DNA from 2 places in the Aeribacillus sp. FSL k6-2211 genome. Region 2 is predicted to be linked to the other one. Evidence: riboswitches for the same ligand, from Rfam matches in the RefSeq annotation. Region 2 holds a riboswitch; the other holds the start of a gene.
What was found. Region 2 has a riboswitch for cobalamin ahead of NSU19_RS15170 (ribonucleoside-diphosphate reductase subunit alpha). Riboswitches for the same ligand answer to the same signal wherever they lie in the genome.
Positions count from the first base shown of each region.

Region 1: it holds a riboswitch for cobalamin, as region 2 does, so the genes downstream of both, metE (5-methyltetrahydropteroyltriglutamate--homocysteine S-methyltransferase) here and NSU19_RS15170 (ribonucleoside-diphosphate reductase subunit alpha) in region 2, are expected to answer to the same signal.

Region 1 covers NZ_CP150190.1:3,971,445-3,976,979, forward strand. The annotation lists gene qoxA (cytochrome aa3 quinol oxidase subunit II) at 1-49, opposite strand, end outside; gene nfsA (oxygen-insensitive NADPH nitroreductase) at 516-1,265, opposite strand; gene NSU19_RS19075 (BCCT family transporter) at 1,528-3,114, shown strand; cobalamin riboswitch at 3,301-3,500, shown strand; gene metE (5-methyltetrahydropteroyltriglutamate--homocysteine S-methyltransferase) at 3,651-5,535, shown strand, end outside.
Region 2 covers NZ_CP150190.1:3,141,078-3,146,612, forward strand. The annotation lists gene NSU19_RS15145 (N-6 DNA methylase) at 1-61, opposite strand, end outside; gene NSU19_RS15150 (TnpV protein) at 1-279, opposite strand, end outside; gene NSU19_RS15155 (DUF4856 domain-containing protein) at 293-706, opposite strand; partial or broken gene NSU19_RS15160 (IS256 family transposase) at 739-1,869, shown strand; gene NSU19_RS15165 (Hsp20/alpha crystallin family protein) at 2,531-2,971, shown strand; cobalamin riboswitch at 3,105-3,284, shown strand; gene NSU19_RS15170 (ribonucleoside-diphosphate reductase subunit alpha) at 3,420-5,535, shown strand, end outside.

The DNA of each region.
Region 1 (5,535 bases), 830 kb from region 2:
ATGGCAAAACTTTCATAACCAACTTCAGCCAACTTGGTTTGGCCGGCATTGTGATCCCCCCTAGGATTTTCAAAAATGTGCCAAAAAACGTCAACCATTCACTTTGAAACAAAAATCATCTGTTGTAAGTGAACTTTATCACAAATTTATGTAAAAAAACTTGAATTCAATAAACAGTCAATAAAAGATTAAAATTTTGTAAAAAAATCGCCATCAATCCGACACAAAACAGGAAATCATGTGAATCGAAAGGAATGATTGCCTCTATTGCTAATAGACGCATAAGAAAAACCGGGCGAAAAACATCAACGCCCGGTTTTTCTATTCGCACACATCGGTCTTTTTGTTTTCTACATACTATACGATCGGAAAATCAGCTAATTTCTAAATCTATCCATTTTTAACAAAAGCGGATAATCTCATTGTTTCCATGTTCCCAAAATTGATTTCCATTTATTTCATCAAACAATTTGTCCATACCGCAACAGAGACAACTTGGCAAGAAACTGTTCATATTATTTTAAGTTATAGCCTTTTCTTTCCACAAATTGTTTCATATACATTCTCACCGGATTTGAAAGAGCGCGAGCCATTTGCCCTGTCCAAGTATCTTTGCGGACACCATTTGTACGTTTTTCATAATATTTGGATACTATTTGATTATATTCAAGAAGCCCCTGTTTATATATTTCTTCGTTTTGCTCATATTCTTCCTCATGATAAACATGATGTAAAGGCAATCGGGGTTTTTTTCCGGTATCAACGGCCGGATAGCCGACCGTTATGGCAAAAAGCGGGATGACCCGATCAGGAACTTTTAGCAGCGCCGAAACATCCTCTAAATTGTTGCGAATTCCGCCAATATAACAAATGCCAAGCCCCATGGACTCAGCGGCTAATGCAGCATTTTGCGCGGCCAATGCCGCATCAATAAGCGCAACCATAAATTTTTCTGTGCTTTCCAAGGATACCGTCACGTCTTTATCTTCCATTTCGCCTATTAGTTCGTGCCGGTGCAGATCTGCGCAAAAAACAAATAAATGGCCGCTTTTTTCCACATAGTCTTGGTTCCCCGCCAGTTCCGCAAGTTTTTTTTTCGTTTCCGGATTTTTCACCCCAATGATTGAGTAAGCTTGTATGTAACTTGAAGTCGAGGCCGATTGGGCACATTCCACAATTAAGCGTATTTGTTCATCCGTAAGCGGCCGATCTTCAAATTTTCGAACGGATCGATGGTTTAAAATGGTTTCGATCACTTTATTCATCATCATCATCCTTTCTTTTATATTCTTTTCTCAAAGTTTAACTTTTTTAGACGCCCATTTCATCGATTTTGTTTTTCGGCCAAGCAAAATGTGAAACGTAAGGATTTGGCCGTAATCGAGAGCATTTATAAGGATTTCTTATAAAAAATAAAATAAATTGAATAAAAAAGCTTATTACGACAAATTAATCTGAAAAATTAAACTTTCTATCAATTTTGTTTAAAGATATAATAAAATGTAATCTTTTTTAAAGGGGGATTTGATGAAGAATCGAAACATTATGGATTGGCCGACCTTTATCGGGGCGCTGCTTTTGCTGTTAATTGTAGCCGCTCCATTAGCAGTATTCCCTGAACAAGGCGAAGCCATTGTATTAGCTGCCAGCAGCTTTTTAACACAAAAATTTGGAATATTGTATTTAATCATGGGTGCAGCAGTATTGATTTTTATTCTTTATGTTTCTTTTAGCCGATACGGAAAAATCAAACTGGGGGATCCTTTAGAAAAGGCTGAGTTTCCGACATTATCTTGGGCAGCTATGCTTTTTTGCGCTGGAATTGGATCAAGTGTTCTTTATTGGGGAACGATTGAATGGGCTTACTACTATACGGGACCTCCATTTGGCATCGAACCTAGATCAAAAGAAGCCGTTGAATGGGCGGCCGCATATGGAATTTTTCATTGGGGACCGACGGCATGGGCCATCTATTGCCTCCCTGCCCTGCCAATCAGCTATTTCTATTATGTAAAGAAAAAACCGGTGTTAAAAGTAAGCGAAGCGTGCCGGCCTCTCATTGGCAAAAAAGCAGATGGACCAATAGGCAAAATCATTGATGTCTTGTTTATGTTTGGTTTGCTGGGCGGAGCTGGAACGACACTCGCTTTAGGGACGCCGCTCATTACAGAAGGAATTCATGAACTTTCCGGCATCGAACCTTCGATGACACTCCAAACAGTGGTTTTGCTTATTTGTACATTGATCTTCGCAGCAAGCGCTTACTCCGGTTTGCGGAAAGGCATTAAAATTTTGAGCGACATCAACCTATGGCTTGCCGTATTATTGTTGGTGTTTGTCTTCCTTGCCGGCCCGACCGTCTTTCTGGCGGAAACGGCCGTCAACAGCATCGGCATCATGCTTGATCATTACATGCGGATGTCTTTATGGACTGAACCTTTTAACAGTTTAGGACCGTTTGAACGAACAGGCTTTCCGGAATCATGGACGGTATTTTATTGGGCTTGGTGGCTCGTGTACGCTCCATTTGTCGGCTTGTTCGTCGCTAAAATTTCAAAAGGACGCACTGTCCGCGAAATGACGCTCGGAACAGTAGTATATGGAACGCTCGGCTGCATTCTCTTTTTTGGGATTTTAGGAAACTTTGGATTATTTTTAGAACTGACAGGCCAATACCATGTAACAGCTACATTAGATGAACATGGCGGATCAGCAGCCATTATCGGAATATTGAAACAATTGCCGTTAAGCAACATTGTGATTGCCGTATTTACTGTGCTTGCCGTGATCTTTTTAGCAACAACGTTTGATTCAAGCTCTTATATTTTAGCATCTGTTGTCCAAAAAGAAGTTGCCGATGAACCTTTGCGATGGAACCGTTTATTTTGGGCTTTTGCTCTTTCCGTTTTGCCGCTTATTTTAATGTACCTCGGCGGATTGTCCACATTGCAGACTGTTAGCATTATTGGCGGTTTCCCTTTGTTGTTTATTTTTGTCCTTTTAGCCGGTTCTTTTATCAAAGCGGCAAACCAAGATTTTTATTCCAGTAAATCTCAATTATTTAAAATGTATCCTAAAAAGAAAGGCGTGAAAAGAAACCTTCTCTCGAAATAACTGTTTTCCGGAAAAATCCCAACCGCTGTAAAGACCCGCAGAAAACCTTTATGTTCTGGCGGGTTTTTGTCATGTAAAGCGGAAGAAATCGCAAGCCATCTACTTTCCTAAAAAATTTTTCTTTTTAATTGCAAATGTGGTGTTGAAAAATAAAAAAAAATCCTCTATTCTGATAATTATAGTTTCATATGTGTACCAGCAACAGGTGCGTCATATTGCAGCCGCAATATGCGCTTAAAAGGGAAGTTTGGTGAAATTCCAACACGGTCGCGCCACTGTGATGGGGAGCTTTTGATCATCAGCCACTGTTTCTGCCAGAGAAATGGGAAGGAGATCAAAAGCGTTGAACCTAAGTCAGGAGACCTGCCTGTTGTATGCACTACGACCTACGCGTCATAGGGAGGAGTGAGAAGCCATGTTCATGTTGAAACCATTTGGGTGCCTCAACACGAGCTAGGATATCCAGTCCCTCTTTTATTAGCGTAAAGAGGGCTTTTTTATTGTGTTGAGCAAAAATCAAATGGGAGGTTTTCGTAATGGCAGCCATTAGTTCAAATCTTGGCTATCCGCGAATTGGCGAACGCCGGGAATGGAAAAAAGCTTTGGAATTATTTTGGAATGGAGACATTTCTGAAAGCAGCTTACTGGAAACGTTGAAAAAGATCCGTCTTTCCAACTTAAAGAAACAGCATGAAAGCGGAATTGAGCTGATTCCCATAGGAGATTTTTCGTTTTATGACCACGTTCTCGATACTGCTTTCATGTTTGGATATATTCCTTCGAGGTTCCAGCATATGGATCCCCGTTCCATCAAAACATATTTCGCAATGGCAAGGGGATCCGAAGAAGCCGAGGCTTTAGAAATGACAAAATGGTTTGATACAAATTATCATTATATCGTTCCGGAACTGGAAAATAAGCCGCCTGCTTTTTTGGAAAACCGTCTGCTCAAGCTTTACAATGAAGCAAAAGACGAACTAAATATTGAGACAAAACCTGTTGTTTTAGGGCCGATTACTTTTTTAATGCTGGCGAAAAAATATGAAAAACGAGATTTTTATAAGCATTTATCTGCTTTCATCCCAGTTTATATTCAATTGTTGACAGAGTTGCATCAAGCAGGCGCAAAGTGGGTGCAAATCGATGAGCCTGTTCTCGTTCAGGAAATTGATGAGTCATTGATTCCGTTGTTTAAAGAAGTGTATGAAGCTTTTCACGAAGCGAATCCATCTTTGAACATACTGTTGCAAACTTATTTTGAAAGTCTTTCTCACTATCAACATATCGTTTCATTGCCTGTTGCTGCTATCGGTCTTGATTTTGTACATGATGGGGGAGCCAACAGTGCAAACATCCAAAAATTCGGGTTTCCAAAAGACAAAATATTGGCTGCCGGTTTAATCAGCGGCCGCAACATATGGAGGGCATCATTAGAAGAAAAAGCAAGCAAAATTGATTTTCTCGCTCAGCATGTTGATGTTGATCGATTGATCATTCAACCTTCCTGCAGCTTGCTCCATGTGCCGGTTACCGTAAAAAATGAACACGAATTGCCGGAAATTTTAAAAAATGCTCTCTCCTTTGCAGACGAAAAATTAAGTGAAGTCCATCAGCTGACACAATATGCAAAAGGTGAATTAAGTATAAGCGATTTACGATACGATGACCGTTATTACACGCAATTTATGAATTCTGATTTTCGGACAAACCGAAACGTGCAAGAGGCAGCCGCCAAGATTGAATCCTACCCGACGAACCGTGTGGACTTTTCTGTTCGGCGCAAGCTGCATAAAAATAGATGGAACTTGCCAATTCTACCGACAACAACGATCGGCAGCTTTCCGCAAACGAAAGAAATCCGCCAAACCCGTTTAAAATGGCGGAAAGGCGAATACACAAACGAGCAATATGAGTCTATTATCAAAGATGAAATCAAAAAATGGATTGATATTCAGGAACAGCTTGAACTTGATGTATTGGTCCACGGGGAATTTGAACGAACGGACATGGTGGAATATTTCGGAGAAAAACTAAAAGGAATTGCTGTTACCAAAAACGGCTGGGTGCAATCTTACGGTTCACGCTGCGTCAGACCGCCGATCATTTATGGCGACGTTGCCTTTGATCAGCCGATGACCGTCAAAGAAAGCGTCTATGCCCAATCATTGACGGACAAACCTGTAAAAGGAATGCTGACTGGACCTGTCACCATCTTAAACTGGTCTTTTGTCCGTGATGACATTAGCTATGCGGACGTTCTTCGCCAGATTGCCCTTGCCATCCGCGAAGAAGTATTAGCTCTGGAGAAAAACGGCATAGGAATGATTCAAGTTGATGAACCTGCTATCCGTGAAGGGCTGCCGTTAAAAAGATCGAAGCAAAATCAATACATCGAAAACGCCGTCGAAGCTTTCAAACTTG
Region 2 (5,535 bases):
CATTTCCCGTAAGATGACTTCTTCTGCCATCGCCCGGATATTGTTCACTTCTTGGATCCATTTCATCTGATCTTCGGCTTTGAGTTCCTCTGTCACTCCGTATTGTTCCATCAACTTTTTCGTCATTATTTCCATTCGCTTGTTCGCTTGCTCGTTGATGTCGACTAGATGTTGATGAAGCTGACCTTGAATCGATAGACTCTCGTAGAGTATCATGTTGTTTTCCATCAGATGTTTTCTCCTTAGGCTGCCATACTTTCCTATCGGCTTTTCGTTCATTGTTAACTCCAAGTTAGGAATTAGATATTCCCCCTCTCCCTCTAAGCGATAAGTCCCGCCCTCTTTCTCGAAACTCGATTCCTTCACTACTGGAGTGTATATCCCGTTCTCCACGTAATATTCCTTTTCTCCCAGAGTCACTTTTTTCATTTTCTTCATTACCCCTCTCTTTAATATGCCTTTTAGAGGCTTCATTTTCGCTTCTAAGCCGTTCTTTTTCTGTGCTTGTATTATAACTTGCGGCAACATTTTCCCGCAAGCTTTTATTTGTTCTTTCTAGGGACTGTTTTTCAAATTCTTGAATCTTAGTTGAAATGTTGGTGTAATTACTCATGGTTTCAGCAACTAATAGATGATGTATAAAATTTTGTGTAAAGTATTTTGCTAGACCAAAAGAAAAAAGGTAGGGTATCTCTGATTTGACCAACAACACATTCCAGAGAAAGGAGAACCCTACCTATGTCTAAAAGTATATCGAATGTAGACTGGGTCAATCAACTGGAAAGTGCGATTCGCCAATTAGAACTCATCATGCGTGAAGAAATAAAACATTTCCTCGAAATGGAACAGGCTGGAACGTCGAATATGAGAAACGGTTACTATCAACGAAATCTAGATACGCAATATGGCCGGATTGAAGGTCTTTTGGTCCCAAGAGACTGAAACGGGGAATTCAAACGCAGCTGTTTGCCCCTTACCAACGTCATACCGGCTGGCTCGGAGAAGCTGTCATCAAGATGTATCAAAGTGGCATGAGTACGCGGGAGATTGGCAAGTTTATTGAACGAATTTTTGGAATGCTTATTCTCCTGCAACGATCAGTCGTATGACCGATGTCGTGAAGGAATACATCGAGAAATGGCACACTCGTCCTCTACATAAGCGTTATTCCGTCTTATATTTGGATGGGTTGTACGTAAAACTTCGTCGAGATACGGTAGAAAAAGAGGTCATGTATGTGTTGTTAGGTGTAAACGAAGAAGGATATCGGGAAATTCTTGATTTTTTCGTAGGAGGAAAGGAAAGCGCCTATGGATGGCAGGAGATTCTCCAACAACTATATAACAGAGGCGTAAAGGAAGTGCTTCTGAGCGTATTCGATGAACTAACGGGGCTGGAAGAAGCCTTTAAAGCTATTTATCCGAAAGCCGATGTGCAGCGTTGTGTCGTTCACAAAGTCCGTAACACACTCAGTCGTGTACGGAAAAAAGACCAATTCGAAATGGTGGAAGATTTGAAACTCATTTATCGATCTCCGAATAAAAAAATTGCACTGGAGATGTTTCACCAGTTTGAGTCAAAATGGTCGAGCAAGTATCCGAGAGTGCAATCGTGGGGAAATGAGTTGGATGTCCTTCTTACCTTTATGAATGATCCAAGCAGTATCCGACCAATGCCATCGAACGAACGATCAAGGAGATTCGGAAACGTCTAAAGCCGATGAACAGTTTGAGCAGTTTAGAAGCCGCGGAAAAAGTCATGTATTTGACCATCCAAGACTTTAATGAGAAATGGGCAGGGCGAAAGTTGCGAGGATTTTCCGAAACTCATGAAGCCCTCCAGCGAATGTTTGAAGAACGTTATGATTAACCAAATAATGTAAATTGATGATGGGATCTCCCTTTCCACACAGGAGACTGAATATTCAGTCTCCTGTGTGGAAGAAACAGGCCCTCTCTATTCTAAATCCATTTCAGAGATGCCCTATCTATCTTACATTACACAAAATTCTTGACAGTACCATCATTACTTACTTCAATTTCTGGGTGAATGTATTTTGGAAAAATTGTTGTAGATAATACAATGAATCCTTCCGGAATATTTTTCACAAATACAACTAAATAATTATCATCTACTCTAATTATTTTTGTTTTAAGTTTTTTACCACTATCAGTAACATATGCAACAAAGAATAATTTTTAAATTTATAAAGTTGTCCAACAGCAGTTTTCAATCATTGTGAATTTATCCAGCTTGATCTGTTAATTCCCAGCATGGCTGCAATTAAGCAGCTTACTTAATTTTCTTCGTATGTAAACTCTTGTCTAATAACAACAATATGCTGTCCATTCGTTCACCAAGTTTTGCTAGGTTGTGCTTTTAAAAGCAACAAACACGAAACGATTTGGATGCAGCGGACTTATTTATATTTTTATGATTAAAAACAGTAATTTAAACTTTGCTATATGTATATTTCTCTTCTCAACACAAATAATATTTTCTGTAAAAAAATCAAAGGAGGAACAATCATATGGCTCTCATTCCTTACGATCCTTTTTCTGAGATCAACCAATTTAGACGAAACATGAATCGCGTTTTTTCTGAAAGCTTCCCGCATTTTTTTGAAAACTTTGAGACTATGAATACCCCCCGGCTTGATATTCATGAAACTGCTAATGAAGTAATTGTTACTTGTGATTTGCCCGGCCTTGAAAAAAAGGAAGACGTTGACATTCATCTTGATCGCAACGTTCTTACGATCAGCGGCACAATTCAAAGAAGCAAAGAAGTAAAGGAAGAAGAAATGCATAGACGCGAACGGTTTGTAGGGCGGTTTCACCGCGCTGTTGCATTGCCGGCAAATGTAAAAGAAGAAGAAGTGAGCGCGACATATAAAAATGGCGTTTTGGAAATCCGTATTCCAAAACAAACCGAAAACAACAAAAAGAAAATTGATATTCAGTTTCATTAATTGTTTCGTGAGGTTGCAAAATTTCAATCAGCCTCACTTTTTTATTGCAATTTTCGCCAAGTACGATTATGATGAATATATAACATCAAAAATCTATATATTGTGTAATCAAAAACAATTAAATACTATATATTGAAAACCTAACGACAAAGGTGCTGTTTTCAGCTTAAAAGGGAATCCGGTGAGAATCCGGAACTGTCCCCGCAACTGTGAGTGCTACGAAATGAATAATCCACTGTACGTTTCGTATGGGAAGGATTCAAAGTAGGATGAAGCACGAGTCAGGAGACCTGCCTTTGTCCGAACGTTTCTAATTCTTCGGGGGTTGGGAAGATGAAACGATGGTTTGAATGGAGTAGTTTCGCCTTGTAAACTGCCTCCTTTTTAATCATCGTTTGATCCGCTCAGCTTCCTGAGCGGTTTTTTATTTTGATAAGGAGGATGTTTGATGAATATTACGAAAGCATTAAATCTATACGAGGTTTTTCAAAATCATTTTAACAGGAGCGATTTGGAACTTTATCTAAGGCAGCTTGAAGAAAAGTTTCCGTCCCTTTCCTTTCATGAATACAGCGAAAGAGTGCTGACAACCTTACAATACCAGCAGATTGATGATCTTGAAAAATTTACAAACCTGCTGATTATTGAAGCTTTAGCAAACATTTCGGAAAGTGAGCCGGATTGGACTTTTTTAGCTGCACACGTATTTCTTGAAAAAATTTACCATGAAGCGAGCCAAAACAGAAATTACAACCAACCGGGCTACGGCGATTTTTATTTGTTAATCGAAACATTAACCGATCTTGGAATCTACAGCCCTCTTTTGCTAGAGCATTATTCAAAAGAGGAAATTATGGAGCTGGGAAATGCCATTGATCCTGAGAAGGACAAGCTGTTTACATACATCGGATTAAGGACCCTTTACGACCGGTATTTAGCTAAAGATTTTCATAAACGAACATTTGAGCTTCCACAGGAACGTTTTATGATCATCGCTATGACGTTAATGATGAAAGAGCATCCATCCAAACGTTTGCATCTTGTAAAGGAAGCGTATTGGGCATTGAGCCATTTATATATGACGGTTGCAACACCGACATTGGCTAATGCAGGAAAATCAGTCGGTCAGCTTTCAAGCTGCTTTATTGATACGGTAGACGACAGCCTTCAAGGCATTTATGATTCGAACACTGATATTGCCAATGTTTCTAAAAGCGGCGGAGGCATTGGAGTGTATTTGGGGAAAATCAGAAGCCGCGGAAGCGATATCCGGGGGTTCAAAGGAGTTTCATCAGGTGTCATTCCTTGGATGAAGCAATTAAATAATACGGCGGTGAGCGTCGACCAGCTCGGCCAAAGAAAAGGAGCAATTGCCGTTTATTTGGATGTTTGGCATAAAGATATTTTCGCTTTCCTTGATGCAAAATTAAATAACGGAGATGAACGGCTGCGCACCCATGATTTATTTACAGGTGTATGCATTCCTGATCTATTTATGGAACAAGTTGAAAAGCGCGGAGACTGGTATTTGTTCGATCCCCACGAAGTTCGCAAAGTCATGGGATTCAATCTGGAAGATTTTTATGATGAAGAAAAAGGTAACGGCAGCTTTCGGGAAAAATATTTTGAGTGTGTGAATCATCCATCCTTATCTAAAGAAAAAGTGCCTGCGATTGAAATAATGAAACGGATTATGATCAGCCAGCTTGAAACGGGAACGCCTTTTATGTTTTATCGTGATGAAGTGAATCGGAAAAACGCAAACAAGCATGCCGGCATGATTTATTGCAGCAATTTATGCACAGAGATTGCGCAAAATCAAAGCTCAACAACTGTTGAAGAACAATATGTCGAAGATGGAAAAATTGTCATTGTGAAAAAGCCCGGCGATTTCGTCGTCTGCAACCTTTCTTCCATCAATTTGGCACGGGCTGTCACTGATAATGTTCTGGAACGATTAATCCCTATTCAAGTGCGGATGCTGGACAACGTCATCGATTTAAACAGCATTCCGGTATTACAGGCGAAGCTTACAAATGAAAAATACCGTGCAATCGGTCTTGGAACGTTTGGCATGCATCATTTATTTGCACTAAAGGAAATTGCATGGGAAAGTAACGAGGCAGTCCAATTTGTCGATCAATTATATGAAAAAATTGCGTATTTAACCATTCAGTCGAGTATGGAGCTCGCAAAAGAAAAAGGCGCATACCCTCTCTTTAAAGGCTCGGAGTGGGATACGGGCCGATATTTTGAGATCCGCGGTTATACGTCAAAAAAATGGCAGGAATTAAAGGAAAAGGTGCAGACTTTTGGCATCCGCAACAGCTATTTAATGGCGGTCGCACCGAACGCATCGACCTCCATTATAGCCGGAAGCACAGCAAGCATCGATCCAATTTTCCAAAAAGTTTATTCAGAGGAAAAGAAAGACTACAAAATTCCAGTTACTGTTCCGGACTTAAATGCAAAAACGACTTGGTATTATAAATCCGCTTATTTGATCGACCAAACATGGAGCATTAAACAAAATGCGGTGCGCCAGAAACATATTGACCAGTCCA